4 regions of the Mycobacterium sp. IDUB_21 genome follow, and region 4 is predicted to be linked to each of the others. Evidence: riboswitches for the same ligand, from Rfam matches in the RefSeq annotation. Region 4 holds a riboswitch; each other region holds the start of a gene.
What was found. A riboswitch is a leader RNA that binds a small molecule or an ion and turns the genes downstream of it on or off. The one in region 4 is predicted to bind cobalamin.

Region 1 (7,940 bases), on a different contig from region 4:
CCACCCGCAGCGCCAGTTCCAGGTCGTGGGTGCTGCACACCACGGCCAGCTGCTGCTCGCGGGCCAGTTCGCGCAGGAGCCCGAACAGTCCGGCTCGCGAGGACACGTCCAGGAACGCGGTCGGTTCGTCGAGCACCAGCAGCCCGGGCTGTTGAGCCAGCGCACGGGCGGTCAGGACGCGCTGACATTCACCGTCGGACAGTTCGGATGCCGGTCGTGACGCCAGATGCTGCGCGCCGGTCGCCGTCAGCGCCCAGTCGATGATCTCGTCGTCCTCGGGACGCAGCCGGGCGCCCAGACCCAGGTGCGGGATGCGGCCCAGCCCGACGAGTGCCCGCGCTGACAGCAGCCCCGGGTCGACCCGCTCGGTCAACACCACCGCGACCCGGCGGGCCAGTTCGTCGCGGGGCAGCCCGGTCAGGTCGGCGCCGTCCAGCAGGACCCGGCCGCCGAGCGCGGGCTGCAGCCCGGCCAGGGTGCGGATCAGGGTGGACTTGCCGGCGCCGTTGGGTCCGATCAGCACGGTCAGTTCGCCGCGCCGGGCCTGCGCGCTCATCCCGGCCGCCACGGTCGTCGATCGGCGCCGGCTGCGGTAGCCGATCGCCAGGCTGGCCAGTTCCACAGCGGGTGTCATGCGGGTCATGACGGCACCCCGGATCCGCGGCGGGCCCGCAGCAGCACGGTGATCACCACTGGCGCCCCTACCAGTGCGGTGACCGCGTTGATCGGGATGACCAGATCGCTGTCCGGTACCTGGCTGACGATGCCGCATGCCAGCGCGGCGACCGCACCCAACAACACCACCGTCGGCAGCACCACGCGGTGATCGGAGGTCCCGACGGCGATGCGGGCGACGTGCGGCACCACCAGCCCGAGGAACGCGATCGGCCCGCAGAACGCGGTCGTCACACCTGCCAGCAGCGACGCCGAGGCGACCGTGACCACCCGGGCCCGGTGCACGTGAATCCCCATGGTCGCCGCGTAACTCTCACCGAGCAGCAGGGCGTTGAGCGGCCTGATCGTCATTGCCGCGGTAATCAACCCGACGGCCACCAGCGGCAGCAACAACCGCAGGTCGGCCCAGCCGGTTCCGGCGAAGCTGCCCAGGCCCCACAACAGGTACTGCTGCACCCGCTGCGGATCGGAATACACCAGCGCCAGACTCACCAGCGCGGTGCTGGCCGCACCGATCATCACCCCGATCAACAGCAGCGTCGCCGCCGAGCGGGTCCAGCGCGACAGCATCAGCACCAGCGTCAGCATCGCCGCCGCGCCCAGCGCCGCCGCGATGACCTCCCCGCCGCGGCTGGCGCCGGCGGTGAAGAAACCGGCGCCGGCCGCACCGCCGGCCAGCACCACCAGCGCCACACCGAGGCTGGCCCCGGAGCTGACCCCGAGGATGTAGGGGTCGGCCAGGGTGTTGCGGAACAGGGTCTGCAGCTGCAGCCCGGCGACCCCGAGTGCGGACCCGGCGGCCAGCGCGGTGAGCACCCGCGGCAACCGCATGTTCGCCACGATCACCTGCCAGCGGGGATCGGAGGCTTCGGCGCCGAACAGCACCCGCACGGTGTCGGCCAGCGGCACCCGCACCGGGCCGAGCGCCAGGCCCAGCAGGACCAGCACCAGGACCGCGGCGGCCAGCCCCGCCAGCACCAGGGTGGTGCGCGCCTTCATCGGTCCACCCGTCGGTAGAACTCGAAGACGTGGTCGGTCCCCAGCTCGGGATGCAGGATCGCGAGCAGGTCGCCGAGCAGCAGATCCGGTCGCGCGGTGCCGCGTTCCCAGTACAGATTGCCGCCGCCGGGGCCGATGGCTTTGGTCGCCGACCACACCTGGCCGCTGCGGACCGCGGTGAGTTCGCCGTACCGGCTGTCGCGCGCCACCGCGTCGTCGACGGTTTTCCAATCGTCGGTGACCAGCCACAGCGCAGCGCTTCCCGCTCGGGTGTAGACCGATTCGAAATTCAGCTGCCTGTTCTCGGCGCCGTGGTCGGCCAGCCAGGGGTAGCTACCGCCGGCGTCGGCGACGAGGCGGCCGGAGTAGCTGGCCCCGGTGGGCATCGACCAGCTGCCCGAATACATGGTGCCGACCAGCACGTCGACGGGTCGGGTCCCCGCGGCCTGTGCGGCCAGCGCGCGGTAGCGGTCGCGGACGGACTCGTAGGCCTGCCCGGCCCGGCGTTCGGTGCCGGTCAGCGCGGCGAAAACCTTGACCCACTCGGCGCGGCCCAGCGGGGTGGGCTCCAGCCATTCGGCGTCCGCCACCACCGGGATGCCGGCCTCGCGCAGCTTGGGATAGCCGGGATCGTCCATGCCCTGGGTGACCAGTACGTCGGGACCGGCCTGCAGCACGCTCTCGATGTTGACCTGTCCGCCGGGCGCGTAGCCGACGATCTCGCCGGCGTCGATGCGCGCGCGGATCTGTGGGTCGGCGACCGCGGCCGGGCTCGCCACGCCGGTGACCACCCCGGCCTTATCGAGTTCGGTGATCATCGCCAGATGCGTCGTCGAGCCCGAGTACAGGCTGTGCACCGGGACGGTGATCTGTTGGGCCCGGGCCAATTCGGGGTCCAGTTCGCCGCTCAGCGCCGGCGCCGGCGCCCCGCAGCGCACCAACACATACGACACGGGTTTGCCGCCGAGGTAGGGGCGGTGGACGGTCAGCACCTGGTAGCTGCGGTGGTACTCGATACTGAAGTTGGTGGCCTCGGACAGCGTCGACTTGTCCGGAAAGTAGTCGGTGTGCGGATCGAAGTCGGTGATGCAGCCCTGCCGCGCCTCGGGGGTGCGCGGGACGCGCTGGGCCGAGCAGCCGGCCAGCGCGGTGGCCAGCGCTATTACCAGCGCTATGGCTAGCGCAGGGACTACCCGCAGTGCACGGGACATGGGCGCGCATCAGCTTCCTCGGGGTACACCGCCCCGGTTCGCAGGACGCGATGACGTGAGTCTCCTGGCTCTCGGATCACTGTTCGCCTCGCCTTCCAGCCCCACAAACGGCGGGCCGTGGCTGATGAGGGTCACTCCCCGATGACAGTGGCGGGACCGCGCCGGATTCGCACCGGCTTCCTCACTGTGATGCCATCGCCTTACCGGCGACATTCTCGCATGCCGTGCTGCGTTAGGCTGGCCGCCGTCTCGCGGCGTCAGGAACCCGGTGCGAATCCGGCGGGTCAGCGAGGCTCGTCGGAGTTGGCCCGAAGGGGCGGCGGAGGCGAGCCGAAGCTGGGACCGCCGCTCAATTCCGGGGCGGTTCCGCCACTGTGAGGGGCGCATCGGCAAGCGCCCCGAGCCAGATACGGCCGCGGGGCATCCGACGATACGGGGCGCGAACCCCGGGGAGGACCCCTCATGCGGCGCATCGCCTTGCTCTCCACCTCCGACACCGACCTGCTGTCGGCGCGGGCCAGCGGCGCCGCCTACCGGCTCGGCAACCCGGCGCGTCAGGACATCGAGCCGGTGCTGACGGGCGCCGATGTCGTGGTGCTGCGGATCCTGGGGTCGTCCGCAGAGATCGAGACCGAGCTGAAGTTGCTGCGTGCGACGGGCCTGCCGCTGGTGGTGCTCGGCGGGGAGCGGTCTCCCAATGCCGAGTTGATGGAGTGCTCGACGGTCCCGATCGGGTTGGCGGCGCAGGCGCACGCCTATCTCGCCGAGGGCGGCCCGGCGAATCTGGCTCAGCTGCACGCGTTCTTGTGCGACACGGTGCTGCTCACCGGTGAGGGTTTCGACGAGCCGAGGGTGATACCGGAGTGGGGGTACGCTGCCCGCGCGGCGGTCGAGACTTCCGCGGAAGCCGTGCGGGTGGGAGTGCTGTACTACCGGGCGCACGAGGTCAGCGGCAACGCCGGATTCGCCCACGCCCTGGCCGACGCGATCGACGCCACCGGCCGGGCGGTCGGGGTGCCGATCTTCGCCGCGTCGCTGCGCAACGCCGCCGATGAGCTGTTCGATGCGCTGGGCACCCTGGACGCGGTGGTGGTCTGCATGCTGGCGGCCGGCGGCGCGATGAACGCCACCGCGACCGTGGGTGCCGGCGACGACGATGGCGCGTGGGACATCGAGCGGGTCGCCGCGCTGGACATCCCGGTGTTCCAGGGGCTGTGCCTGGCCTCATCGCGGGCGGACTGGGCGGCCAACGACGACGGTGTCACCCCGCTGGACTCGGCCACCCAGATCGCGATCCCGGAATTCGACGGCCGGATCATCACGGTGCCGTTCTCCTTCAAGGAGATCGACGACGACGGGCTGCCGCACTACGCCGCCGACGCCGAACGCTGCACCCGGGTGGCGGGCGTCGTGGTGAACCACGCCGTGCTGCGCCGCATCCCGAATGATCAGAAGAAGCTGGCGCTGGTGCTGTCGGCCTACCCCACCAAGCACTCACGGGTCGGCAACGCGGTCGGTCTGGACACGCCGGCGTCGGCGGTGCGGCTGCTGCACCGGCTGGCCGACGAGGGGTATGACGTCGGAGACGGCTTCGGGGTGCTGGGCATCGCTGACGAGACCGAAGCGGGGGACCGGCTGATCCACACCCTGATCGAGGCCGGCGGCCAGGACGAGGACTGGCTGTCCGCCGCCCAGCTGGCCGACGCTCAGGTGCGGGTGACCGCAGCACAGTACGCCGAATGGACCGCTGAGCTGCCGAGCGCGCTGCGCGACGCGATGGCGCAGGCGTGGGGCCCGGCGCCGGGCAAGCTGTTCGTCAACGACGCCGGTGAGATCGTGCTGGCCGCAATGCGATCCGGAAACGTCGTGCTGATGATCCAGCCGCCGCGCGGGTTCGGGGAGAACCCGGTGGCGATCTACCATGACCCGGAGCTGCCGCCGAGCCACCACTACCTGGCCGCATACCGTTGGCTGGCAAACGGTTTCGGTGCGCACGCGGTGATCCACCTGGGCAAGCACGGCTCGATGGAGTGGCTGCCCGGCAAGACCGCGGCGCTGTCGGCGAGTTGCGCCACCGACGCCATGATCGCCGATCTGCCGTTGATCTACCCGTTTCTGGTCAACGACCCCGGTGAGGGCGCGCAAGCCAAGCGCCGGGCGCACGCCACCATCGTCGACCACCTGATCCCGCCGATGGCGCGCGCCGAGTCCTACGGCGATATCGCCCGTCTTGAGCAGCTGCTCGACGAGTACGGCAACATCGCCACGATGGACCCGGGAAAGCTGCCGGCGATCCGCGGCGAGATCTGGAACCTGATGCGCGCGGCGGAGATGCACCGCGATCTGGGGCTCGACGAGCGGCCCGAGGATGAAGAGTTCGATGACTTTCTGCTGCACGTCGACGGCTGGCTCTGTGAGATCAAGGACGCCCAGATCCGCGACGGACTGCACGTGCTCGGTGGCGCCCCGATCGGCCCGGAGCGGGTCAACCTGGTACTGGCGATCCTGCGCGCCCCGCAGGTTTGGGGCGGGGTGGACCATGCGGTGCCCGGGTTGCGGGCCGCGCTGGGCTTGAAGGACGACGCCCCGGCGGCGGCGGTCGACGAGATCGAGGGCCGCGCCCGGGAACTGGTCGAAGCGATGGAGGCCGCCGCCTGGCAGCCGGATACGGCCGATTCGCTGCACTCCGATCCCGAGGTGCGCCGGGTGCTGAGATTCGCTGCCACCGAGGTGGTTCCGCGGCTGGCCGGCACGGCAGCCGAGCTGGACTCGGTGCTGCACGCCCTGGCCGGCGGATTCGTGCGGCCGGGCCCGAGCGGGTCGCCGCTGCGCGGTCTGGTCAACGTGCTGCCCACCGGACGTAACTTCTACACCGTCGACCCGCGGGCGGTGCCGTCTCGGCTGGCGTGGCAGACCGGACAGGCCATGGCGGATTCGTTGGTTCAGCGCTACCTCGACGAAACCGGCGGTTACCCGGAGTCGGTGGGACTGTCGGTGTGGGGGACCTCGGCGATGCGCACCTCCGGCGACGATGTCGCCGAGGTGCTGGCGCTGCTCGGGGTGCGGCCCGAGTGGGACGAGGCGTCCCGGCGGGTGTCCGGGCTCGAGGTGATCTCACGTGAGGAGCTGGGCCGGCCCAGAATCGATGTGACCGTGCGGATCTCGGGGTTCTTTCGGGACGCCTTCCCGCACGTGGTGACGATGCTCGACGACGCCGTGCAGATGGTGGCGGCCCTCGACGAGCCGGACGAGGTGAACTTCGTGGCCGCCCACGCCCGCGCGGACCTGGCGGAGCACGGCGACCTGCGCCGGGCCACCACCCGGGTCTTCGGTTCCGCGCCCGGCACCTATGGGGCCGGGATCCTGCAGGTGATCGAATCCGGAACGTGGCGCGACGACAAGGATCTGGCCGAGGTCTACACCGCATGGGGCGGTTTCGCCTACGGTCGTGGACTGGACGGCGCGCCGGCTGCTGATGACATGCGCACCAACTACCGCCGGATCAAGGTGGCGGCCAAAAACATCGACACGCGTGAGCACGATATCGCCGACTCGGACGACTACTTCGTCTACCACGGCGGCATGATCGCGACCGTGCGGGCGCTCACCGGCTCCGACCCGAAAGCCTATGTCGGGGACTCGACGTCAACCGATGCCGTGCGTACCCGCACCCTGGCCGAGGAGACCGCGCGGGTGTTCCGGGCGCGGGTGGTCAACCCGCGCTGGATCTCCGCGATGCGCCGCCACGGCTACAAGGGCGCATTCGAGCTGGCCGCCACCGTCGACTACCTGTTCGGGTTCGACGCCACCGCCGGGGTCGTGCACGACTGGATGTACGAGAAGCTCGCGGCCGAGTACGTGCTGGATCCCGAAACCCGTGAATTCCTCGACAAGTCCAATCCGTGGGCGCTGCACGGCATCGTGGAACGATTGCAGGAGGCCGCCGACCGGGGCCTGTGGGCTGCCCCTGATCCTGAGACCATGGCGGCGCTGCAGCAGGCCTACCTGGACGTCGAAGGGGATTTGGAGGACCGGTGAGACTCTGGATTCTCGGCATGGGGATGGGTCCCCAGCACGTCACGCCCGAGGTCGCCGACGCGCTGCGGTCGGCCGACTACGTGGTTGCCGCCGAGAAGAGCGACAGCGACGGGCTGCTTGCGTTGCGGCGCAGCATCGTCGACACCTACGCCGGGTCGGTCCCGATCGTGACCGTCACCGATCCGCCCCGCGACCGCTCGCCGGAGCTGACCGAGCCCGGCTACGGGCGGGCCGTTGCCGACTGGCATGCCGCCCGTGCGGCGCGCTACGCCGAGGTGCTGCGGGCGCGCGGCGGCACCGCGGCATTTCTGGTCTGGGGCGACCCGGCGTTGTACGACTCGACCATCCGGATTGTCGAGCGGGTGAAAGCCCTTGGTGTGGAATTGGATTACGACGTGCTGCCCGGAATCAGCGCCCCGCAGCTGCTGGCCGCGCGGCATCGGATCGTGCTGCACGAGGTGGGCCGGCCGGTGCACATCACCACCGGGCGGCGGCTTTCGGAGGCTGTGGCCGCCGGCCAGGACAACGTCGTCGCGATGCTCAACCCGGACCGGCTGGATCTGAGCGGGCTGGCCGCTTGGACCATCTGGTGGGGCGCCAACCTGGGCGCGGTAGGGGAGCGGCTGGTGACCGGCCGGGTCGCCGACGTGGCCGACGAGATCGCGGCCGCCCGCAGCGCGGCGAAGGCCGAAGCGGGCTGGGTGATGGATGTGTTCCTGGTGCGGCGGCCCTGATGGCGGGGCTGCTGATCGCCGGAACCACCAGCGACGCCGGCAAGACCGTGGTGACCACCGGGCTGTGCCGGGCGCTGGCACGTCGCGGGGTGCGGGTGGCGCCGTACAAGGCGCAGAACATGTCGAACAACTCCATGGTCTGCACTGGTCCGGATGGCGTCAACGCGGAAATCGGTCGTGCCCAATGGATTCAGGCGCTGGCCGCCCGAGCCGTCCCCGAGCCGGCGATGAACCCGGTGTTGCTCAAACCCGGCAGTGACCAGCGCAGTCACGTGGTGCTGAT
Region 2 (7,940 bases), on a different contig from region 4:
ACTTCTACCACGGTGAGAAGTCGATGACGGTGGACGGCGACCGCGACGTGAAGATGCAGCTGAAAACCAAGAGCGGCGAGACGATCGTGCTCAAGGAGAAGGTCTCCCTGCTCGACGGCACGGTCATCGATTCGATGTTCATGAGTATTGAGGCGCTGCGCGAGTTCTACGAGGAGGAGATGGAGGACGCCCGCAAGACCGGCGTGATGTTCTCCCTGCACGTCAAGGCGACCATGATGAAGGTCAGCCACCCGATCGTGTTCGGCCACGCCATCAAGGTGTTCTACAAGGATGCGTTCGCCAAGCATCAGGAGCTCTTCGACGACCTCGGCGTCAACGTCAACAACGGCCTGTCCGACCTCTACGAAAAGCTCGAGACGCTGCCGGCCTCGCGGCGTGAAGAGATCATCGAGGACATGCACGCCTGCCACGAGCACCGTCCCGAGTTGGCGATGGTCGACTCGGCCAACGGCATCTCGAACTTTCACTCGCCCTCGGATGTGATCGTGGACGCCTCGATGCCGGCGATGATCCGGGCCGGCGGCAAGATGTACGGCGCCGACGGGCGGCAGAAGGACACCAAGGCGGTCAATCCGGAGTCGACGTTCGCGCGGATCTACCAGGAGATGATCAACTTCTGCAAGACCCACGGCCAGTTCGATCCGGCCACCATGGGCACCGTGCCCAACGTCGGCCTGATGGCGCAGAAGGCCGAGGAGTACGGCAGCCACGACAAGACGTTCGAGGTCCCCGAGGCCGGGGTCGCCGACATCGTGGATCTGGCCACCGGCGAGGTGCTGCTGACCCAGCACGTCGAAGCCGGCGACATCTGGCGGTTGTGCACGGTCACCGACGCCGCGATCCGCGACTGGGTGAAGCTGGCCGTCGAGCGGGCGCGGGCCTCTGGCATGACGGTGGTGTTCTGGCTGGACACCGAGCGTCCGCACGAGGCCGAGCTGCGCAAAAAGGTCAAGGCCTACCTCAAGGACTACGACACCGAGGGCCTGGAGATCCAGATCATGCCGCAGGTGTGGGCCATGCGCTACACCCTGGAGCGGCTGATCCGCGGGCAGGACACCATCGCCGCCACCGGCAACATCCTGCGCGACTACCTCACCGACCTGTTCCCGATCCTGGAGCTGGGCACCAGCGCCAAGATGCTCTCGATCGTGCCGCTGATGGCAGGCGGCGGCATGTATGAGACCGGCGCGGGCGGTTCGGCGCCCAAACACGTCAAGCAGCTGGTGGAGGAGAACCACCTGCGCTGGGACTCCCTCGGGGAGTTCCTGGCGCTGGGTGCCAGCTTCGACGACCTGGGCGCCAAGACCGGCAACAGCGGCGCCAAGATCCTCGGCGAGACGCTGGACACGGCGATCGGGAGGCTGCTGGGCGACAACAAGAGCCCGTCGCGCAAGACCGGTGAGCTCGACAACCGCGGCAGCCAGTTCTTCCTCGCCAAGTACTGGGCGCAGGAGCTGGCCGGGCAGACGGAGGACACCGAGCTGGCCAAGCACTTCGCCGCGCTGGCGGATGCGCTGGACAAGAACCAGGACGCCATTCTCAACGAACTGACCGTGGTGCAGGGCAAGCCGGTGGACATCGGCGGCTACTACGCACCGGACCACGACTTGACGTCGGCGGTGATGCGGCCCAGCCCGACGCTGAACGCCGCGGTCGACGCCAAGGACTGACGGGCCCCACTCGGCGGACTCGGTGATGCCCGGCGTGCGACAATTCGGCGGTAAAGCGATGACGATGTAGGAAGCCGGTGCGAATCCGGTGCGGTCCCGCCACTGTGATCGGGGAGTGAACCTCCTCCGAGAGCCAGATACTCACGTCGTCGCATCCTGCGATTCGGGGCGGGCACCCCAGAGAGCTGGCGAACGTGACCGCGCCGATCTGGATCGCATCTCCCCCTGAAGTTCATTCGACGTTGTTGTCGGCCGGCCCCGGCGCCGGTCCGCTGCTGGCTTCGGCGGCGGCCTGGAGCGCGCTGAGCACCGAATACGCCGAGATCGCCGACGAGCTGACGGCGCTGCTCGGTGCGGTGCAGGCAGGGGCGTGGCAGGGCCCGAGTGCCGAGGCGTATGTGGCGGCCAACGTGCCGTATCTGGCGTGGCTGCTCCACGCCTGCACCACAAGTGCCGTGGCGGCCGCCGCGCAGCAGACCGCGGCCGCGGCCTACAGCACCGCGCTGGCGGCGATGCCGACGCTGGCCGAACTGGCGGCCAACCACGCCACCCACGCGGTGCTGCTGGGCACCAACTTCTTCGGCGTCAACACCATCCCGATCGCGCTGAACGAGGTCGACTACGGCCGGATGTGGCTGCAGGCCGCCACCGTGATGGCCAGCTACCAGGCCGTCGCCGGCGCGGCGATGGCGTCGAGCCCGCAGGCTGGCGCGGCGCCGCAGATCGCCAAAGCCGAATCGGCCAGTTCGAGCGATGCCAGCCAGCCGGCGCTGCCGCCGGATCGGCAGAACGACATCATGGAGTGGCTGCAGAACAGCGGCTACACCGACTTCTACAACAATGTCCTGCAGCCGATGATCAACGAGTTGGCCAGCAACCCCTACCTCCAGTCGATCTTCGCCGGATTCGACCCCTGGTTGACCATCACCGGCAATCCGCTCAGCTTCTTCAGCCCCTACAACATCGCGTTCGCGCTGGGCTACCCGATGGACTTCGGATCGTTCGCCGCCTACCTGTCGCAGACGTTCGCGTTCATCGCCGCGGATCTCACCGCGGCGTTCGCCTCCGGGAACCCCGGCACCATCGCCTCGACGCTGCTGTTCACCGCCGTCGAGGCGATCGGCACGATCATCACCGATGTGATCGCCTTGCTCAAGACGCTGCTGGAGCAGGCCATCGTGCTGATCCCGGTGATGCTGCCGATGATGACCGCCGCCCTGGCACCGCTGGCGGCGGCACCACTGGCCGGGTTGGCCGGCCTGTCCGGCCTGGCCGCACTGCACGCCGTCCCGGTTCCGCTGGCTCCGGTCCCACCGCCGTTCGCCGGCCTGACGGTGGCGCCCACCCCGCCGGCGGCGGCTCCGGCACCGGCGCCCGCTCCGGCACCGGTTCCGGCCCCGGCACCGCCGCCGGGTGCGCCGCCCGCACCTCCTGCGCCGCCCGCGCCGCCGCTGGCTCCGGGAGACAGCCTGGCCGCCATGTACCTGGTTGCCGGCTTGGGCCAGCAGGCCCGCCGGGCGGCCGGCACCAGCGCGCGCCGCCGCAAAGCACCCGAGCCCGACGCCGCCGAGGTGCCGGTGCCCGCGGCCGCCGCCGAGCCACAGGTCAAGGCCCGTCGGCGCCGGAAGGCGAAGGCCGACATGCTCGGCCGCGGGTTCGAGTACATGGATCTGGAGGACTCTGCGGACCTGGCGGATGTGGCGCCGAGCGGACTCGCCGCCCTGGCCCGGGACGCGTTCGGTGGCGGGGTGAGGACCCCGATGACACCGGGCACCTGGATGCGGGAGTAGCGCAAGCGATCAACTCAGGCCATCACGGCGACCCGCTTCGCCCGGCTCCGCCGCGCTTGCGATCGCCTCGGGTCCTCACGGCGACCCGCTTCGCCCGGCTCCGCCGCGCTTGCGATCGCCTCGGGCCGTCACGGCGATCCGCTTCGCCCGGCTCCGCCGCGCTTGCGATCGCCTCAGCGTGCGAGAATGCGTCGGTAAGGCAACGATGGTGCAGGAAGCCGGTGTGAATCCGGCACGGTCCCGCCACTGTGATCGGGGAGCGAACCTCAACAGCCACGGCTCTGATGGAGCTGGAAGGCGAGGGGAGCGGTGATCCGAGAGTCAGGACACTCACGTCGTCGCATCCTGCGACCCGGGGCGGTGTACCCCGAGAGAGCTGATCACCTTGACCGCGCCTATCTGGGTGGCGTCGCCTCCTGAGATCCATTCGTCCCTGTTGTCCGCCGGCCCCGGCGCCGGCCCGCTGCTCGCCTCCGCGGCGGCGTGGACCTCCCTGTCCGTTGAGTACGCGGCGATCGCCGACGAGCTGACCAGCCTGTTGGCCGCTGTCCAGGCCGGAGCCTGGCAGGGTCCGGCCGCCGAGGCGTTCGTGGCCGCCAACGGTCCCTATCTGGCGTGGCTGCTGCGTGCCGGTGCTGATGCGACGGTGGCGGCCACCGCGCAGCAGACCGCGGCGGCGGCCTACACCAGTGCGCTGGCGGCGATGCCGACCCTGGCGGAGTTGGCCGCCAATCACGCCACCCACGGCGTGCTGGTGGGCACAAACTTCTTCGGTATCAACACGATTCCAATCGCGCTGAACGAGGCCGACTACGCGCGGATGTGGCTGCAGGCCGCCACCGTGATGACCGGCTACGAGGCGACCGCGGCCACCGCGGTGGCGTCGTCGCCGCAGCCCGAGCCGGCACCGGTGGTGCTCAAGACGCCCGGCAGCGCCGACGCGACGCCCTCCCAACCGCCGCAGCCGCCGCAGTGGTTCCTCGACTTCGCGAAATGGCTGGAAGGCCTTGTCCCGCATCCGCCCTACCCCGACAGCGGTCAGTACCCGCTGTATGCGCAGTTGACGGAGTTCTTCAACAAGATCGGGTTCAACGGCATCGCGGACCCGCTGGCCAAGTTCTTCGCGGCCCTGCAGGCCGGATCGCCGATGTTGCCGCCGCCCGGGGTGCCCGGGTCGTGGCTGGCGTGGACCGGAAACCCCCTGAGCTTCTTCAACCCCGCCAACCTGGCCTACATCTTCTCGGTGCCGCTGGATCCGGGCTCCTACTTCGCGTTCACCAGCATCGTGATCATCGACGACCTGATCGCGATCATGTACACCGCCCTGTTCAATCCCCAGGGCCTGGGTCTGGTCGTATCGCTGGCGATGGTCGAGATCGTCACCGCGACGATCGGCAACACCATCCAGGCGCTCAACTATCTGATCACCCAGACGGTACTGATACCGGCGCTGCTGCCGGCGCTGGCCGCCACGAGCGTGCTGGCTCCGGCGGGAGTGCTCGGCGGTCTGGGGATCGGGGCGACGGCACACCACTTTGCTGCCGTCCCGCCGCCCCCGGCCCCGCCCCCCTCACCCGCGCTGGCAATGGCCCAGCCGCCGGCGTCCACCCCCGCGCCGGCTCCGGCGCCGTCCCCGACGCCCGCGCCGCCGGCCGCGCCCGCCGCTGCCCCCACCCCGCCGCCCGGTGCGCCGCCGCCCACCCCGGCGGGGCCGCCGTCGGTGACCATGCCGGCCTACATGTACCTGGTCGGCGGCCTGGACATGGGTGCCCGACGAGGATCGGGGACCAGCGCGCGCAAGAAGGCGGCGCCCAAGCCAGACAGTGCAGATGACCCCGCGGCCGAGGCGGCGGAACAGGTTGCGCCCCAGCGCCACCGGCGCCGTGCAAAGGCCAGCATGTTGGGACGCGGCCACGAGTACATGGATCTGGACCAAGACCTGGTGCCGGAGCCGGTGTCCGCTTCGGGCCGGAGTGCCGGGCCGCACGGCTTCGTCGGTGGCACGCATCGGGTGGCCGCGGCACGACCCGGCGGGCTCACCGAGTTGGCTGACGACGGGTTCGGCGGGGGCGCGGTCAGTCCGATGATGCCCCACACCTGGCCGGCCGAGGAGCCCTAGGCGTTCTTGACGGGCAGGTTGTGAACGCGTGGGCGTTCGATGGGTGTCTTATCGGTGAAGGCGTGGCGCGCATATCGCGGCATCCGAGAACGCGACGGGCAACCCGCCCGAGCCAGAGGCGTAATCAATCATTGCCTCAGGACCGGAATACGTTGATGTATGGCGGAAGGCCCAACCATGTGGTGTCGCGGCGTCCGGTGGCGGCGAGCAGGAATTCGTGCGGATCCAATCCGGTGGCATGCCCGAGGCTTTCCGGCGGCAGAGCGAGAAGCCGTGCCACATCCGGGTCGGCCAATGCGGCCTTGTCCCGGCTGAGTAGGCCCAGAATGAAATCAATGCTTGTGTACAGGGCTGGCCCCGTCACAGCGGGTCGGCCAAGAGCGGCCCGAATGTCGTCGGCGTGGATGAAGGTATCAGCCAGAAGCGAATGCATCCCCTGGCCAATCGTGAAATATGGTAGGGGGCTGGATCTTTCCCAGTCGGAGTCGTCGAAAGTGGCGGCGAGAACTGCCGTCTTGCTTCTCGCGTCCAGCAACTCAAGGGCGAGTGTCGAAGGCAGCAGGTGCCGCATCGATGCGGCCTGCTCGTCGGGGGTCCGAGTGCCGATCATGCCGTTAACGGTCTCGACGGCCTGACCGACGACATGCCCTGCGACGTCGCAAACCTGCCACTTCGAACACCGTGTCGCCCGGTTCCACGCGGCCATTTCTATGGAACTCAATAGCTCGGCGAAATGCTGGTACTCGTCGAGTAGTTGGGCGATCGTCTGTGCCCGCTGCGGCATAGGACGCGTCACTTGATCTCCTCCCGGATATGGCGTAGCTGTTTGAGTTGATCGTGAAAGTCGCTCAGTGTCAGTACTGCGATGCGGCATACCAGGTGGCGGGCTCCGGCGTCGATGTAGCTTGCCAGTGTCGTAGCGACCTGTTCGGCCGATCCGGTCGCGAACGTCTGGATTTGCTCGATGATTCGCAACGGATATCCGTACGTTGCCTTCGCGAACTGCTCCAGCGCTTCACGGCCACCATCTGGGGCATCGGTGATCAGCACGGTGACGAACAACCCCGGTGTCATATCGCTTTGCGCGCGGCCCGTGCCTCGGGCGGCTGCCAGTACCTCATCGAGGCCCGCCTCGTACTGCTTGGGTGTGGGCGGATATGGGAGCCATCCGTCATAGCGTGTGCCAGCGCGGGTTCGGGCGTTCGGGGTGTCGCCGGCAAGCCACACCGGCGGGCCACCGGGAGTCGCCGTCGCGATGCAATCGGGAAGTCCCGCAAGGGAGATCGTCGCGCCGCGAAACTCGTCGGGACCCTCGCCGGCCCACAGCTGTCGCCACAGCGCCACGGTGTCGTCCAGGCGGGCAAAACGTCGCGGCCACGGTACCTGCGACAGTGCGTACTCGCGCTCGGAGGCCCCTGGAAAGCCTGCGCCCACACCGACGATCAACCGACCGTGCGACAGCAGATCCAATGAGGCCAGCGCCTGTGCGGTCTGTAGCGGTCGACGCAGTGCGGGCAGCAGTGCCGCGGTACCGAGCGTCATGCGCTCGGTGACCGGCGCTGCCGCCGTCAGAAACGTCAAGGCCTCAACTCGTGGTCCGAAGAGTGAATCGTTGGCCCACAGTGAATCGAAGCCGAGATCTTCGATGGTGCGTACCAGACGATTCAGCTGCCCGGGCTCGGCGCCGGCCCACTGATCACCGGTCAGTGGTGCCACGACCCCGAGGCTCGCCTCTGGCGTCATGCGCTGATCGTCTCGGCCGCTGCGGTGAGGATGATCTTGCCGGTGGTGTGGCCGTCGCCGACAAGCTGCAGGGCACGTGCGGCCTGTGTCAGGGGAAGCTGTTCGGCGATATGTACCCGCAATTCTCCGCCGGCTGCGAGTTCGCCGAGGGCGTCCAGTCCGGACGCGTCGGGCTCGACCAGATAGCCGTGGGCGTGAACCCCCAGCTGCTCGGCACGCTCCTGCATGCCGGGTGTCCAGGCGGCCTGGGCGCTGACCAGGGTTCCGCCGGGGCGAAGGCACTCCAGCGCGGCGAGACCGGCGTCGCGGCCGAACATCTGGATCACCACGTCGACGTCTTTGACCACCTGGTGAACCGGAGTCGTGGTGTAGTCGACCACCTCGTCCGCGCCGAGCTCGGAGACGAATCGGTGCTTGGCGGCCCGGGCGGTGCCGATGACGTACGCGCCGCGCGCTTTGGCGATCTGGACTGCCAGATGCCCGACGCCTCCGGCCGCCGCCGAGATCAATACCCGCTGTCCTGCCGTGACCCGGGCGACGTCGACGAGCATCTGCCACGCGGTCAGCCCCGCCAGGGGCAGTGCTGCCGCTTCGACG
Region 3 (7,940 bases), on a different contig from region 4:
CAGCCCGGCCAACCGGGCCACCATCGCACCGGACTCGTCCCGTTCGGCGGCCGGTACCAGCCCGAGGTGCCGAGACGGCGCCTGCACACCGGGGTCACGGGGCAGCACCCCCAGCACCGGAATGCCGAGGGGGCGCAACGCGTCAACGACTTCCTCGGCGTGCCGGGCGCTACCTGCCCGATTTAGGATCACGCCGGCCACCCGCACGTCCGGGTCGAACGCGACCAGGCCCGCCACCATCGCCGCGTGCGTCCGGGAGGCGTGCGAGATGTCGACGACCAACAGCACCGGTGCCGCGGTCAGCGCCGCCACATGGGCAGTGGAGGCGTCGCCGCCGGAGCCGAGCCGTCCATCGAAAAGCCCCATCACGCCTTCGATTACGGCTATATCGGCCATGTCGACCAAATCGGCGCCTCCAGCGCCGTGCAGCAGCAGCGGAACGATCCGGTCCGCACCGACCAGATACGGATCCAGGTTGCGGGCCGGGCGCCCGGTGGCCAGCGCGTGATAGCCCGGATCGATGTAGTCCGGGCCGACCTTGTGTCCGCTGACCCGCAGTCCGCGCGCGGCCAGGGCCGCCATCACCCCGACGGCCACCGTGGTCTTGCCGTGCCCGGACGCGGGCGCGGCGACGACAGCCCGGGGTAGAGGAACCATGCCCCTACCACTCAACGCCGCGCTGGCCCTTCTGTCCGGCGTCCATCGGATGCTTCACCTTGGTCATCTCGGTGACCAGGTCGGCGATCTCGATCAGCTGCGGGTGGGCGCGACGGCCGGTGATGACCACATGCTGATTGCCCGGCCGGTTGCGCAGCGTTTCCACCACGTCGTCGACGTCCACCCAACCCCAGTTGATCGGGTAGGTGAACTCGTCGAGCACGTACAGGTCGTGGGTCTGCTCGGTCAGGCGGCGTTTCACTTCGGTCCAGCCGGCCAGGGCGTCGCCGGCGTGGTCCTCGGTGCTGCCGGCCTTTCGGCTCCATGACCATCCCGAGCCCATCTTGTGCCACTGCACCGGGCCGCCCTCGCCGGTCTCGTCGTGCAGGGTGCCGAGCCGTTCGAGCACCGCCTGCTCGCCGACCCGCCATTTCGCCGATTTCACGAACTGGAACACGCCGATCCGGAACCCCTGGTTCCAGCCGCGCAGTGCCATCCCGAACGCGGCTGTGGACTTTCCCTTGCCGTCGCCGGTGTGCACCATCAGCAGCGGACGGTTGCGGCGCTGACGGGTGGTCAGGTTGTCATCGGGCACCGTCAGCGGTTGTCCTTGGGGCATCAGGCGGCTCCTCTTCCGGTGGCGTCACGCACGATACCGGTGAGCGCCTCGGCACTCACCTGGGGCAGCGGGACGTATTCGGCCCGCAGGTGCTCGGCCAGGGTGCGCGCCAACCCGAGTCGCATCCGGCCGCTCTCACAATCCACGACTACCGCCGAAAAGTCTTGCCCGGCAAGCTGAACCGCGGCTCGTCGGGACCGCTCGACCGGGTCGACGCCGGCGGTGGCCCGGCCGTCGGTCAACACCACCAGCAGCGGGCGGCAGGCCGGGTCGCGCAGCCGTTCCCGGCGAATCACCTCGTAGGCTTCGAGCAGCCCCTCGGCCAACGGGGTGCGGCCACCGGCGGGCAACTCATCGAGCCGGACGGCGGCGATCTCCACCGACCCGGTCGCGGGCAGCACCACTTCCGCCCGCGCATCGCGGAACGTCACCACCGCGACCCGGTCCCGGCGACGGTAGGCGTCGAGCAACAGGGACAAGATGGCGGTCTTGACATGCCGCATCCGCTCGGCGGCGGCCATCGACCCGGAGGTGTCGACGACGAACAGCACCAGGTTCGCCTCGCGGCCCTCCCGGGTGGCACGCCGAAGATCGTCCGCCGCCAAGATCATCCGTCCGCCCACTCGGCCGCGGGCGCCCTGGTGCGGTGCGGCGGCCCGCAACGTCTCGAACAGGTGTAGCCCGCCGCCGATGTTTCTTGCGGTGGCACCCACCCGGCGCCCGGAGCTGGTGCGGGCCCGGCTGCGCCGGCCGGCGCGTCCCGCTCCGACGCCGTCGACGGTGAACAATCTTGCCCGGTAAGGGGAGTCGGCGCCGACGGTCGAGGTGGACCCGGGTTTGGCCGGTGCCGGCCCGCCCTGTTCTGGCGGTGCGGCGTTCCCGCCGTCCGGCGGGCCGTCCGGGTCGGGGTCGGGGTCGTGTTCGGGGTCGGGCTCGGGGCCGGAATCTGCCGGCGGCAGCAGCTCGTCGAGTTCGCTCTCGTCGAGGCCGGGGGCGTCAAATGGCTTGCGCCGCCGTCGATGCGGCAGTGCCAGCCGTGCGGCGACGCGAAGATCGGTGATGTTGACCGCCTCGCGGCCCTGCCACGCCGCGTGGGCGACCGCGGTGCGGGCACAGACGATGTCGCCGCGCAGACCGTCCACGTCGAACGCCGCACAGATCTCCCCGATCTTTACCAGCGCGGCGTCGGTGAGCAACACTCGCGGCAGCAGTTCCCGGGCCTGCTGGATCCGGGCCCGCAGCCGGTCCTCGGCCGCGGCGTAGCCGCGCACGAAGGTTTCGGGGTCGGCGTCGAAGGCCAACCGCCGGCGTACCGCTTCGGCGCGCAACACCGCGTCGCGCGGTGCCGACACCTCAACGGTCAGCCCGAATCGGTCGAGCAGTTGCGGGCGCAACTCGCCCTCTTCGGGATTCATCGTCCCGACGATCACGAAACGGGCGGCGTGGGTCACCGAGACGCCGTCGCGCTCCACGGTCAGGCGCCCCATCGCGGCGGCGTCCAGCAGCAGGTCCACCAGGTGGTCGGCGAGCAGGTTCACCTCGTCGACGTAGAGGATGCCGCGGTTGGCCCGTGCCAAGAGTCCGGGCTCGAATTCCACTACGCCGGTGCCCAGTGCCCGCTCCAGGTGGATGGACCCCACCACCCGGTCCTCGGTGGCACCGACCGGAAGTTCCACCAGCCGCACCGGGCGGGTCTGCACGGCAGTGTCGGTAGGGAACGGGCCGTCGGGGGAGAGCGGGTTCGTCTCGGCGGGATCGGAGGAGAAGCGGTCGCCGGACACCACGTCGATGGGCGGCAGTACCTGGGCCAACGCGCGAACCAGCGTCGACTTGGCGGTGCCCTTCTCGCCGCGGATGAGCACCCCGCCGATGCCGGGGGAGATCGCGCTCAGGACAAGCGCCAGCGCCATGTCGTCGAGGCCGCCCGGGGCGTCCGGGTCGCCGCCGAGGACGGCAGGAAAGGGGTACAACTGATGCATTGAGGCTCCGCTCGTGATGACCAACGTTGGTGTTGGCAACGCGAAGCCGGTATCCGGACTGACCGTGACAGTTTCATCGAGAAAATGCCGCGGAACACCGTAGCGGGCCTGCGTCGGAGTCACACCGACTTCCCTGGCACTTCGCGCCGATACCCTAACACCGTGCACACCCGAGCCCATCACATCACCGTCGTCGGTATCGGCGCCGACGGCTGGGACGGCCTTGCCGGACCGGCCAGGCAGACGGTGCTGGCGGCCGACGTCGTGATCGGCGCACCGCGCCACCTGGATCTGTTGCCGCCGGTGGACGGACAGCAGCGGCCGGCCTGGCCGTCGCCGCTGCGGGCCGGGCTGCCGGCGCTGTTCGACGGCCTGGTGGGCCGGGTGGTCGCGCTGGCCTCCGGCGATCCGCTGCTGTCCGGAGTGGGCAGCACACTGATCGAGATGCTCGGCGCCGAGAACGTCACGGTGGTCCCGGCGGTCTCCTCGGTGACGCTGGCCCGGGCCCGGCTGGGTTGGCCGGCGGAGTCGGCTGCGGTGATCAGGACGCCGGGCGGTGAGGTCCACGCGCTGCTGCGTGAGTTGACGCCGGGCCGTCGGGTGCTGGTCCTGTCCGCCGACGAGACGACGCCCGCACAGATCGCCGCGCTGCTGAACCACCGCGGCTACGGCGACAGCCGGATGGTGGTGCTCGGCGACCTCGGTGGCGCGGCCGAGTCCGCCCTGGAAACCACCGCGGCCACCTACCCCGCGTTTCAAGGCCCGGTGCCGCGGCTCAACCTCGTCGCGTTGGAGCTGGCCGGCCCGCTGGTGACCGGCTGGTCGGCCGGATTGCCCGATGACGCCTACGACCACGACGGGCAACTGACCAAGCGCGACTTGCGGGCTTCCGCGCTGGCCCGACTGGCGCCGGCGCCCGGACAGTTGTTGTGGGATGTCGGTGCGGGCGCCGGCTCGGTGGGAATCGAATGGATGCGCGCCCACCCGAGCTGTCGGTCGATCGCCATCGAAGCGAATCCGGCCAGGGCACAGCGGATCTCGGATAATTCCCGCAACCTCGGGGTACCCGCGCTGCGCGTCGTGTGTGCCGCCGCGCCGCAGGCGTTGGCAGGGCTGCCGGCGCCGGACGCCGTCTTCGTCGGCGGCGGGTTGAGCCGGCCGGGGGTGCTCGAGGCCTGCTTGGCCGGGCTGCGGCCCGGCGCGCGACTGGTAGCCCACGGCGTCACGCTGGAAACCGAGGCGCTGCTGGTGGCGGCCTACCGCGAACACGGTGGTGAGCTGACCCGCATCCACGTCGAACACGCCGCCCCGCTCGGCACCTTCACCGGCTGGACGCCGGCCCGGGCGGTCACCCAGTGGGCGCTAGTTCTGCCCTGACCGGTCCCGCGCCGCGTCGTAGAGATGGCTCTCGCCGGCACACGGATCGGGCAGATCCGCAACAGCCCGCCCGATGAGAATCACCGCGGCCGAACGCAATCCCACCGCTTCGACGGCGCCTGCGATGTCGGCGACGGTGCCGCGCAGCACGAGTTCATCGGCTTGCGAGGCGCGGTAGACCACCGCGACCGGGCAGTCCGCGCCGTATTCGGATTCCAGCTCGCCCATCAGTTCCCGGATCCGGGTGATCGCCAGATGCAGCACCAGGGTGGCGCCGGTTGCGGCGAACGCGGCCAGCGATTCGGACTGCGGCATCGCGGTGGAGGCGGCCTGAACCCGGGTCAGCACCACCGACTGCGTCACCAGCGGCACCGTGAGCTCGCGGCCGAGCACCGCGGCCGCCGCCGCATAGGCCGGGACTCCGGGGGTGATGTCCCACGGCACTCCGGCCGCATCGAGCCGGCGGGTCTGCTCGAACACCGCGCTGTACAGCGACGGATCGCCCGACACCAGCCGCACCACCCGCCGGCCTGCCCGGTGCGCGGTGATCAGCCGGTCCACGATCGCATCCAGGTCCAACACGGCGGTGTCGACGAGCTCTGCTGTGGCGCAGCAGTGTTCGAGTACATCCGGGTCGAGATAGCTGCCCGGGTAGAGCACCACGTCGGCCTCGGACAGCCGTCGGGCCGCCCGCACCGTCAGCAGATCCGCGGCGCCCGGTCCGGCGCCGACGAAGTGCACCGTCACCGCACCCACCGAGGTGTCCACACCCGGCCCGACGCCGTCACCTGGGTTGACGAAGCACCGACCAGCACAAGGCATTTCATGTCGATCGCGTCGGTGTCCAACTCGCCCAGCGTGGTCACGGTCAGCGATTCCTGATCCCGGCCGATGTCGCGGCCGACCACCACCACGGTCTGCGGGGCGCGGTGCTCCAACAACACTTTGCGGGCGAGCGCGATCTGGTCGGGCCGGGCGCGGGAGGCCGGGTTGTAGATCGCCAGAACCAGATCTGCTCCCGCGATCGCGGCCAGCCGCGCCTCGATCACCTCCCACGGTTTGAGCCGGTCGGACAGGCTCAGCACCGCGAAGTCGGCCCCGATCGGGGCGCCGGCCGCCGCGGCCACCGCCTGCACCGCCGAGACGCCGGGCAGCACTCGCACCGAGACGCCTTGGCAGCGCTCATCTGCTGTGCTTTCCAACGCCTCGAACACCGCGGCAGCCATGCCGAACACTCCGGCATCGCCACCGGAGACCACCGCCACCTTCTGGCCGCGGGCCGCCAGATCCAGCGCGAAGCGGGCCCGGTCGACCTCGACGGTGTTGCCCGAGGAGTGCCGCTGCAGTCCCTCGCGCTGTGGAATCCGCGCGAGGTAGGGCCCATAGCCCACCACGTGGTCGACGGTGGCCAGTGCCGCGGCCGCCTCGCCGGTCAACCAGGCCTCGGGCCCGGGTCCCAGCCCGATCACCAGCAGCTCGGCGGCAGTACGCACCGGCTCAACGACCGCCGGGACAGGATCGGCCGACGTCCGTGATCGCTGCCCGTTGCGCGAGTCCCCGTCCACGACGATCAGCGACAAATACGGGACTTCCTCCGCGGCGTTCATGGCGGCCACCGGCAGCCAGCGCTGCTGCGGATGACTGGCCCGCTCGACGTAGTAGGCGTGCTCGAGGCGGCCGGCGGCGGCCAGCGCGCGGCGCACGGCGGGGAAGGTGCGGCCCAGCTTCATGATGACGGCGCCGTCGGTGTCGGCCAGCCGCATCGCCAACTCGTGCTCGGGCAGCGTGCCCGGCAGCACGGTCAGCACGTCGGTCTGGCGCACCAGCGGCATCCCGAGCGCGGCGGTGGCGGCGCTGAACGCCGGGACCCCGGGAATGATCTCGGTGTCGAAGCGGGCGGACAGCCGATCGTGCATGTACATGAACGAGCCGTAGAACAGCGGATCGCCTTCGGTCAGCAGCGCCACTGTGCGGCCCGCGGCCAGGTGGGCGGCCAGCCTCGACGCCGAGGCCTCGTAGAAGTCGGCGAGCGCCCCGGCATAGCCGCCGGGGTGATCGGTGACCCCGGTGGTGACCGGGTAGCGCAGCTCCTCCTCGATCACGCCGGGGCGAATCAGGTCGGCGGCGATGGTGCGCGCATAGGAGTTCTTCTTGACGCCGGCGTGGTAGGCGACCACGTCGGCCTCGGCGATGATCCGGGCGGCTTTGCGGGTGATCAGTTCGGGATCGCCGGGACCCAGGCCCACCCCGTAAAACCGGCCGGTCATTCCTGCTCCGAGGCGAGTGCGTTCAGGGCCGATGAGGTGATCGCCGAGCCGCCGCGACGGCCGCGCACGGTCACGAACGGGATGTCGATGCCGTGGTCGGTGTACAGCGCAGCCAACGCCGCCTTGGACTCGGCGGCGCCGATGAACCCCACCGGGCAGCCGACGATCACCGCCGGGCGCGGTCCGCCGTCGAGGATCAGTTCCAGCAGATGGAACAGCGCCGTGGGGGCGTTGCCGATCGCGACGACGGCACCGGCCAGCTCGGGCTCCCACAGGGAGACGGCCGCCGCCGACCGGGTGGTGCCCCATGCCCGTGCCAGCTCCGGAACCCGCTCGTCGCGCAGATAGCAGCGCACCTCGTTGCCGGCGGGCAACCGCCCGGCGGTCACCCCGACCGCCACCATCCGGGCATCGCAGAGGATGGGTGCGCCGGCGTCGAGTGCGGCCCGGCCGGCCGGTACCGCGTCGGGGTGGATCAGCAGATCCTTGGCGACATCGGTCTGTCCGGCGCCGTGGATCATCCGGACCGCGAGCCGCTCGGCCGACGCGGGGATGTGCGACAGGTCGGATTCGCGGCGAATGGTGGCGAACGATTCGACGTAGATGGCCGGACCGTCCTCGAGGTAGGAATACCGCTTGGTGGGACGGCGGGCGGGCCTCGTCACGGATTCGTCTCCTGTGCATCGGGAATGAAGACACCCTGCCATGGCGTCACCACCAGGTCGGTGTGCGCCGGCAGCGAGCGCCCATGCTCCGGCGTGAGTACGCCGCTGGGCACCCACACGTGGGTGCCGCCGGGCACCGGACCGTAGGGTAGCGGACCCGACGGTGTGGGCAGGCGCGCATCGGCGGCGACGATTGGCCCGAGAGGGCCGGGAAGTTCGTGGATATGCCAGGGCGCGTCCGGGCCGACGCCACGGGCGGCTTGGAACGCACCCGCCAGACCGGCCAGCCGTTCGGCGGCAGCGGCGATCGCCACCACCGGACCCCAGTGCCCGCCGACCCGGAGCTGCGCCTGTGTGCCGGAGAGCGCCACCAGCC
Region 4 (7,940 bases):
TCGTGGATGGACTGAGCCAGGCCACAGCCACGGGCTGCTTCGGCGTCCAGGATGTCGGCGCGGTACAGCAGGTCCAAAGCCGTTGGCACGCCGACGATCCGCGGCAGGAACCACGTCGAGCAGGCCTCCGGGGTGATACCCAGCTTCCCGAACACCAGACCGAAGCGCGCCTTGGTCGAGAACAGCCGGGCATCCATCGCCAGCATCATGGTGGCGCCGATCCCGACCGCGGGCCCGTTGACTGCGGCGATCACCGGCTTGCGGCAGCTATAGATCGCCAGCGTCACCTGCCCGCCGGTGTCGCGCACCCGGGCCAGCTCCGGGTTGTCGAGGTCGGCCATGTCCGCCAGCGTCGGGGACTTGGTCTCATCGAGACCGAACACGTTGCCCGAGCTGGACAGGTCCATCCCTGCGCAGAACGCGCGACCGGATCCGGTGACGATCACCGCGCGGATCGCGTCGTCGTCGTTGACCTCGACGAAGGTGCGCTCCAGCTCGTCGGCCATCTGCACGGTGAACGCATTCAAGTTGTCCGGTCGGTTGAGATAAACGGTCAGGATGCCGTCTTCGACCTCGTGGCGGATGGTGGTGAAGTCCATCAGTCGAGGCTAGTTGCACCGGTCTGTTGACTCTGCCCCCGGGGGAGACTCCAGACTCGACGTTGTGACGACATTGCTGCCAATCGGGGATTTCGCCCGGATGACCTATCTGACCGTCAAGGCGTTGCGCCTGTACCAGGAGCGCGGCCTGTTGAGTCCGGCCCAGGTCGACCCCTCTTCTGGATACCGCTACTACAGTCCCGACCAGCTGCCGATTGCCCAGGTCATCCGCCGGCTGCGGGATCTGGGGATGCCGTTGGACGAGCTGACCGAGGTGATCCGCGCCGAGGATGTCGCCGACCGCAACCGTGCCATCGTCGCCCACCTGCAGCGCCTCGAGGACCAGCTGACGCACACCCGGTCCAGCGTCGCCTCCTTGCGGTCTTTGCTCGAACAGCCGACGAGTGCAACCGACGTGAGTTACCGGTCGGTGCCTGCGACGGCGGCAGCGGCGATCGTCGACGAGGTTGAGATGACCGATGTCGAGGGCTGGTGGGCGCAGGCGTTCGCGGAACTTGACGCCGCAGTCGCGGGCGCCGCACCGGGCGTCCGCGGTGTTTTGTACTCGGCGGAGTTCTTCCAGGCGGGCCGGGGCGAGGTGATCGCGTTCCGGCCGGTGGCCGACGCGCCGGCTCGGGGCCGGGTGCACGCACGTGAGATTCCCGCCGCCGAACTGGCGGTGGCACTGCACCGCGGTGCGTTCGGTGAGCTGGATTGCACCTACGCCGCGTTGGGCACCCACGTCGCCGAACGTGAACTGGGGGTCGACGGGCCGATCCGCGAGTACTACCTGGTGTCCGGCTACGACACCGATGACGAGGCAGCGCATCGCACCGAGGTGTGCTGGCCGATCTTCCACACCAAATCCTGACCAACGACAAGGAGTTCACCCATGGAGATCACGCTGCACACCGTCACATTCGACTGTGCCGACGCGGACAAGCTGGCGCGGTTCTGGTCGCAGCTGCTGGCCCAGCCGCTCGACGACGGCGCCACCCGGTTGGCCGATCGCAGCGACGACGGCTACCGCTGGAGCACGTTGGCCGACCCCGAGGGCAACGAGTTCGACATCGTGGCGGCCTGAAATGTCATTGCTGGCAGACGCGTTGCTCGCCGCCGGACCCGCTGCCGAGCATTCCGATGCGATGGCCCGCTACGGATGGTTGGTCGGCGGCCGGTGGGACCTCGACATCACCTGGTACGGCGACGACGGCACCCGCAGCGTTGCCGGTTGGATGGTCGCGGACTGGGTGCTCGACGGTCGGGCCGTCCAGGACGTGTGGCACGCCGAAGGTCTCTTTCACGGGACGACACTGCGTGTCTACGACCCCACCCTCGACGCCTGGCACATCCAGTGGACGGAACCGCAACTGGGACTTCGACTCAGCCAACTGGGCAGGGCTGACGCGGACGGGATCGTGCAGGACGGCACGCTGCCGGACGGCACCGCCATCCGGTGGAGTTTCCGTGACATCGGTCCGGACTCGTTTCGCTGGCGCGACGAACGCAGCTACGACGGGGCGAATTGGGAACTGCGCCAGGAATATCTCGCGCGGCGTACGTCGGCGTAGGCCCGGAACGCCGAACGTGCACCCACTGCGAGATTTTGATGGTTCTTTCGCAGCAGGCGCACGTTCGGCGACCGGGGCTACACGCCGGCGCGGGCTTCTCGGGTTTCGCGGGCTGCCTTGACCATGTTGGCCAGCGAGGCGGTCACCTCGTCGGTCTTGCGGGTCTTCAGGCCGCAGTCCGGATTGACCCAGAGGCGTTGCGCCGGAACGGCGTCCAGTGCCTCACGCAGCGATGTTGCCATCTCGTCGGTGGACGGCACCCGCGGCGAGTGGATGTCGTAGACACCCGGTCCCACCCCGTTGGAGAACCCGATCGCGTTGAGGTCGTCGAGCACCTCCATGTGCGAGCGCGCCGCCTCGATCGAGGTGACGTCGGCATCCAGGTCGGCGATCGCCCCGATCACCTCGCCGAACTCCGAGTAGCACAGGTGGGTGTGGATCTGGGTGGCGTCGCTCACCCCCGAGGTCGACAGCCGGAAGGCACCGACCGCCCAATCCAGGTAGGCCTCCTGGTCCGCCCTGCGCAGCGGCAGCAGCTCGCGCAACGCCGGCTCGTCGACCTGGATCACCGCGATGCCGGCTTTCTCCAGGTCTACCGTCTCGTCGCGGATGGCCAGCGCGACCTGGTTGGCGGTGTCGGCCAGCGGCTGGTCGTCGCGGACGAACGACCAGGCCAGGATGGTGACCGGACCGGTCAGCATGCCCTTGACCGGCTTGTCGGTCAGCGACTGGGCGTAGGTCGCCCAGGCGGTCGTCATCGGCTGCGGCCGGGAGACGTCGCCGAACAGCACCGGCGGACGCACGCACCGGCTGCCGTAGGACTGCACCCAGCCGTTGGCGGTGGCGAAGAAGCCCTCCAACTGCTCGGCGAAGTACTGCACCATGTCGTTGCGCTCCGGCTCGCCGTGCACCAACACGTCCAGGCCGAGCTGCTCTTGCAGCTTGATGACGTCGGCGATCTCGGCCTTCATCCGGCGGGTGTACTCCGCCTCGTCGATCTCACCGGCGACCAGCGCGGCCCGGGCCTTGCGGATGTCGACCGTCTGCGGGAACGACCCGATGGTGGTGGTGGGCAGCGGCGGCAGGTGCAACCGCTCGTCCTGGGCGGCCCGGCGAGCCTCGGCACTGCCTCGATGTGCACCGGACGCGGTGATCGTGGCGATGCGGCCACGCACGTCGGCGTTGTTCAGCCGCGGGTCGGACTTGCGCGAGGCGACGGCGGCGTCGGACGCGGCGATCTCGTCGGCGATCTCGTCCGAGGCGTCGCGACCGTCGCGCACGGCACGGGCCAGGGTGGCCACCTCGGTCACCTTCTCGGCGCCGAACGCCAGCCAGCTACGCAGGTTCTCGTCCAGGCCCGTCTCGCCTTGCAGCGTGTATGGCACGTGAAGGGTCGAGCATGATGTAGATACAGCCACTGCAGCCGCACTTGCGAGCAGGGGCGCCAGCTTCGCCAGCGCGGCATCCAGGTCGGTGCGCCAGATGTTGCGACCGTCGACCAGACCGGCGACCAGCATCTTGGAGGCCAGCTCTGGAACCGCGGCAACTGAGGTCTCCGAGCCGTAGACCAGGTCGACCCCGATCGCCTCGACCGGCGTGCGGGCCAGGGCGGGAAGCGCCGCGCCAGGGTCGCCGAAGTAGGTGGCGACGAAGATCGACGGCCGGTTGGCCGCGCCGGCGAGGCGGGTGTAGACCTGCTCGGCCAGCGCGGGGGCGTCAGCGGCGATGTCGGTCACCAGCACCGGCTCGTCGATCTGCACCCACTCGGCGCCGGCCTCGGCCAGCTTGGAAAGCAGCTCGGTGTAGACGTCGGTCAGCTCGTCGAGGCGGAAGACCGGCGCCGGCGCGCCGTCGACGGCCTTGCTCAACAGCAGGAACGTAACCGGTCCGATGATCACCGGTCGCGCCGGGATCCCCTGCTCCTGAGCCTCTTTCAGCTCGGCGAGCACCTTGGTCGGGTTCAATTCGAACTTGGTGTCCGGGCCGATCTCCGGAACGATGTAGTGATAGTTGGTGTCGAACCACTTGGTCATCTCCAGCGGGGCGATGTCCTTGTTACCCCGGGCTGCCGCGAAGTAGCGATCCAACTCGTCGGCGACATCGGCAACCCGAGCCGGCAGCGCACCGAGCAACACCGCGGTGTCCAGCATCTGGTCGTAGTAGGAGAACGTGTTCACCGGCACCGAGTCCAGGCCGGCCTCGGTCAACTGCGCCCAGGTGTCACGACGCAGGCCTGCCGCGACGTTCTTGAGTTCGTCCTGGCCGATCCGGCCTGCCCAGTAACTCTCGGTGGCGCGCTTGAGTTCGCGGCGCGGTCCGATCCGCGGAGAGCCGAGGACGGTGGCGGTAAAGGGTTGAACGGTCACGATTTGATCCTTCAATTGTGAGGGTGGGGCACCGCCGGCGGTCGTCCAGCTGATCCGGTCTGTGCAATTTAATGCACTACAACCCTCAAAACCAGACGCCCATTCCGCGAGGCGGTGATCCGCTGGGCGCGGCGCGCCCAGCACAACAGGCAGGTCTTCGGACTCGCAGGCTCGCACGGGGGTGCACCTAGTGGCCGTCGCTTCCCAGTCACGAACACGTGACCAGTGCCTTTGACGGCGGTCGTTCCTGCATACCGCTGCGGGACAGTCCCGGATTCCCACCGGGTTCCCTCTCGCGCCCCGCGGAAAACCCGCGTCGCGCTCGATGCCGACGCCACCTCGCGGCGGTATCGACAAACCAGTTGCGTCATCAAGATTACCTGGTCAACCGGCTTCAAGTGCCTCCGGAATGGGCGTCTGGCCGTCGTTGAACTCGATGGTGCGGTGAATCGTCGAGTCGTCGGTCAGACAGGCCGCGATCACCTGTGCGACGTTGCCCCGGGACACGGATCCCTTTTCAGCGGCACCCTCGGCCGCAGTCCCAACCTCGATGCGGCCGGTGGCCGGCTCCACGGTGAGCCGACTGGGCCCCAACACCGTCCAATCCAGGTCAGCGGCCCGCAGGTGGGCGTCGGCGCCCGCCTTGGCTTGCGCGTACGGGTAGAACGGGTCGCCGTCGAGCACGCCGTGCCCGGGTCCGGCGCCGAAGTAGGACACCATCACGAACCGGCGCACCCCAGCTTGCCCAGCGGCATCGATCACCCGCATCGCCGCGTCGCGGTCCACCGCGTAGGTGCGAGCAGGGTTGCCGCCGCCGGCGCCGGCGGTGAACACCACCGCGTCGTGGTCGGCCACCAGTTCGGCCAGACCGTGGGTGTCGAGCTGTTCGATGTCGGCCACCACGGGAATCGCCCCGGTCACCGCGACCTCCTCGGAATGGTCGGGATTCCGGAAGACCGAGGTCACCTGGTCACCGCGTTCGGACAGGATGCGGCCGAGTAGCAAGGCGATCTTGCCGTGGCCGCCGATGATTACGATGCGCGCCATGGTTTCGACGCTACGCGAGACTTGAGCACCCCCGTTGGCGATGGCCGGAGGCGCCGGTCGACAATCGTCGTCAAGGACCCATCGTTGATGAAGGAGAGCACCCATGGCCGAAGCAGTCATCGTAGAGGCAGTGCGTTCGCCGATCGGCAAGCGCAACGGCGGACTTTCCGGGGTACACCCTGCGGAGCTTTCCGCCCAGGTGCTCAACGGGCTCGTCGGGCGGGCCGGGGTGGACCCCGCCCTGGTCGACGACGTGATCTGGGGCTGTGTCATGCAGGCCGGCGAGCAGGCCCTGGACATCGGCCGGACCGCACTGCTGACCGCGGGCTGGCCGGAGTCGGTGCCCGGGGTGACGGTGGACCGCCAGTGCGGATCCAGCCAGCAGTCGGTGCACTTCGCCGCCGCCGGCGTGGTGGCCGGGCACTATGACGTCGTTGTCGCCGGCGGCGTGGAGTCGATGTCGCGCACCCCGATGGGCGCCTCGCTGGCCAACGGTGGGCACCCCTACCCGGAGGCGTTCCGGAGCCGTTACAGCCAGACTCCGAACCAGGGGACCGGCGCGGAGATGATGGCCGAGAAGTGGGGTTTGGACCGCACCGCGCTCGATGAATTCGCCCTGGCCTCGCATGAAAAGGCAGCCGCAGCACAGGATTCCGGCGCGTTCACCGACGAGATCGTCGGGATCAAGGACGGCGAGGGCAACGTGATCAGCGCCGACGAGGGTATTCGCCGCGGCACCACGATCGAGAAGATGGCTCAGCTCAAGCCGGCGTTCAAAGAGGACGGCGTGATTCACGCCGGCAACTCCAGCCAGATCTCCGACGGCTCGGCGGCGCTGTTGTTCATGTCGGCGGACAAGGCACGTGAACTCGGGCTGACCCCGCTGGCGCGGGTGCACACCGCGACGCTGGCCGGCGCCGACCCGGTGATGATGCTCAGTGCCCCGATCCCGGCCACCCAGAAGGCGCTGCAGCGCAGCGGCCTGAGCGTCGACGACATCGGGGTGTTCGAGGTCAACGAGGCGTTCGCCCCGGTGCCGATGGCGTGGCTCGCCGAGATCGGCGCGGATGCGAAGAAGCTCAACCCCAATGGCGGGGCGATCGCGCTCGGTCACCCGCTCGGCGGCTCCGGCGCCCGGATCATGACCACCATGCTGTACCACATGCGCGCCAACGGGATTCGCTACGGCCTGCAGACCATGTGTGAGGGTGGCGGCCAGGCCAACACCACCATCTTGGAGCTGCTGTGAGCGACGCGGCCGTTCTGGTAGAACGGCGCGGTAACGTCCTGCTGGTCACCATAAACCGCCCCGAAGCCCGCAACGCCGTCAACGGCGCGGTCAGCACCGGCATCGGCGACGCCCTGGCGCAGGCCCAGGATGACGACGAGGTACGCGCGGTGGTGATCACCGGCACCGGTGACAAATCCTTTTGTGCCGGAGCCGATCTCAAAGCGATCGCCAGTCGGGAGAACATCTACCACCCGGAGCACCCGGAGTGGGGTTTCGCCGGTTACGTGCAGCACTTCATCGACAAGCCGACCATTGCGGCGGTCAACGGCACCGCGCTCGGCGGTGGCACCGAGATCGCGCTGGCCAGCGACCTGGTGGTTGCCGAGCAGCGGGCGCAATTCGGGCTGCCAGAGGTCAAACGCGGCCTGATTGCCGGTGCCGGTGGGGTTTTCCGCATCGTCGACCAACTGCCCCGCAAGGTCGCCTTGGAGTTGCTTTACACCGGGGACCCGATGTCGGCCGCAGACGCCGCCCGCTGGGGGCTGGTCAACCGGGTGGTCGACGATGGTGGGGCACTGGAGGCCGCCCTGGAGCTGGCCGAACAGATCACCGGCAACGCGCCGCTGTCGGTGCGGGCCAGCAAGCGAATCGCCTACGGCGTCGAGGACGGCGCCATCCCCGGCGAGGCGGCGGACTGGGCCCGCAGCGGCCGGGAGTTCAGCGCGCTGCTGCGCTCCGAGGACGCCAAGGAGGGGCCGCGAGCGTTCGCCGAGAAGCGCGCGCCGGTGTGGAAAGCGCGTTGAGCGGAGTGCCTGAACCGCTGATCATCCCCATTCGCGGGCGCGCCCCCCAGCTGCACCCGGAGTCATGGGTGGCGCCCAACGCCAGCCTGATCGGCCAGGTCAGCCTGGCCGCCCGGGCCAGCGTCTGGTACTCGGCCACGCTGCGCGCCGAAGTCGAGCCGATCGAGATCGGCATCGACACCAACATTCAGGATGGGGTGACCATCCACGTCGACAAGGAGTTCCCGGCCCGGGTGGGTGCCCGGGTCAGCGTCGGGCACAACGCGGTGTTGCACGGCTGCACCATCGAGGATGACTCCCTGATCGGGATGGGCGCGATCATC

Region 1: another riboswitch for cobalamin. It lies ahead of ACZYY4_RS02880 (ABC transporter substrate-binding protein); the one in region 4 lies ahead of metE (5-methyltetrahydropteroyltriglutamate--homocysteine S-methyltransferase).
Region 2: another riboswitch for cobalamin. It lies ahead of ACZYY4_RS02830 (PPE domain-containing protein); the one in region 4 lies ahead of metE (5-methyltetrahydropteroyltriglutamate--homocysteine S-methyltransferase).
Region 3: another riboswitch for cobalamin. It lies ahead of ACZYY4_RS02945 (magnesium chelatase subunit D family protein); the one in region 4 lies ahead of metE (5-methyltetrahydropteroyltriglutamate--homocysteine S-methyltransferase).

Annotation. Positions count from the first base shown of each region.
Region 1 covers NZ_JBVAXQ010000001.1:596,406-604,345, forward strand. The annotation lists gene ACZYY4_RS02870 (ATP-binding cassette domain-containing protein) at 1-643, opposite strand, end outside; gene ACZYY4_RS02875 (FecCD family ABC transporter permease) at 640-1,674, opposite strand; gene ACZYY4_RS02880 (ABC transporter substrate-binding protein) at 1,671-2,885, opposite strand; cobalamin riboswitch at 2,923-3,115, opposite strand; gene cobN (cobaltochelatase subunit CobN) at 3,348-6,923, shown strand; gene cobF (precorrin-6A synthase (deacetylating)) at 6,920-7,657, shown strand; gene ACZYY4_RS02895 (cobyric acid synthase) at 7,657-7,940, shown strand, end outside.
Region 2 covers NZ_JBVAXQ010000001.1:583,049-590,988, forward strand. The annotation lists gene ACZYY4_RS02820 (NADP-dependent isocitrate dehydrogenase) at 1-1,691, shown strand, start outside; cobalamin riboswitch at 1,715-1,856, shown strand; gene ACZYY4_RS02825 (PPE domain-containing protein) at 1,886-3,481, shown strand; cobalamin riboswitch at 3,651-3,833, shown strand; gene ACZYY4_RS02830 (PPE domain-containing protein) at 3,867-5,600, shown strand; gene ACZYY4_RS02835 (maleylpyruvate isomerase family mycothiol-dependent enzyme) at 5,737-6,396, opposite strand; gene ACZYY4_RS02840 (LLM class flavin-dependent oxidoreductase) at 6,393-7,343, opposite strand; gene ACZYY4_RS02845 (NADP-dependent oxidoreductase) at 7,340-7,940, opposite strand, start outside.
Region 3 covers NZ_JBVAXQ010000001.1:611,100-619,039, forward strand. The annotation lists gene ACZYY4_RS02935 (cobyrinate a,c-diamide synthase) at 1-657, opposite strand, end outside; gene cobO (cob(I)yrinic acid a,c-diamide adenosyltransferase) at 662-1,276, opposite strand; gene ACZYY4_RS02945 (magnesium chelatase subunit D family protein) at 1,276-3,255, opposite strand; cobalamin riboswitch at 3,283-3,414, opposite strand; gene cbiE (precorrin-6y C5,15-methyltransferase (decarboxylating) subunit CbiE) at 3,418-4,632, shown strand; gene cobM (precorrin-4 C(11)-methyltransferase) at 4,618-5,379, opposite strand; gene cobJ (precorrin-3B C(17)-methyltransferase) at 5,376-6,899, opposite strand; gene ACZYY4_RS02965 (precorrin-8X methylmutase) at 6,896-7,564, opposite strand; gene ACZYY4_RS02970 (nitrite reductase) at 7,561-7,940, opposite strand, start outside.
Region 4 covers NZ_JBVAXQ010000012.1:123,270-131,209, reverse strand. The annotation lists gene ACZYY4_RS17835 (crotonase/enoyl-CoA hydratase family protein) at 1-599, opposite strand, end outside; gene ACZYY4_RS17830 (MerR family transcriptional regulator) at 664-1,470, shown strand; gene ACZYY4_RS17825 (VOC family protein) at 1,492-1,683, shown strand; gene ACZYY4_RS17820 (hypothetical protein) at 1,685-2,170, shown strand; gene metE (5-methyltetrahydropteroyltriglutamate--homocysteine S-methyltransferase) at 2,248-4,551, opposite strand; cobalamin riboswitch at 4,668-4,866, opposite strand; gene ACZYY4_RS17810 (SDR family oxidoreductase) at 4,921-5,583, opposite strand; gene ACZYY4_RS17805 (thiolase family protein) at 5,687-6,832, shown strand; gene ACZYY4_RS17800 (crotonase/enoyl-CoA hydratase family protein) at 6,829-7,617, shown strand; gene ACZYY4_RS17795 (gamma carbonic anhydrase family protein) at 7,623-7,940, shown strand, end outside.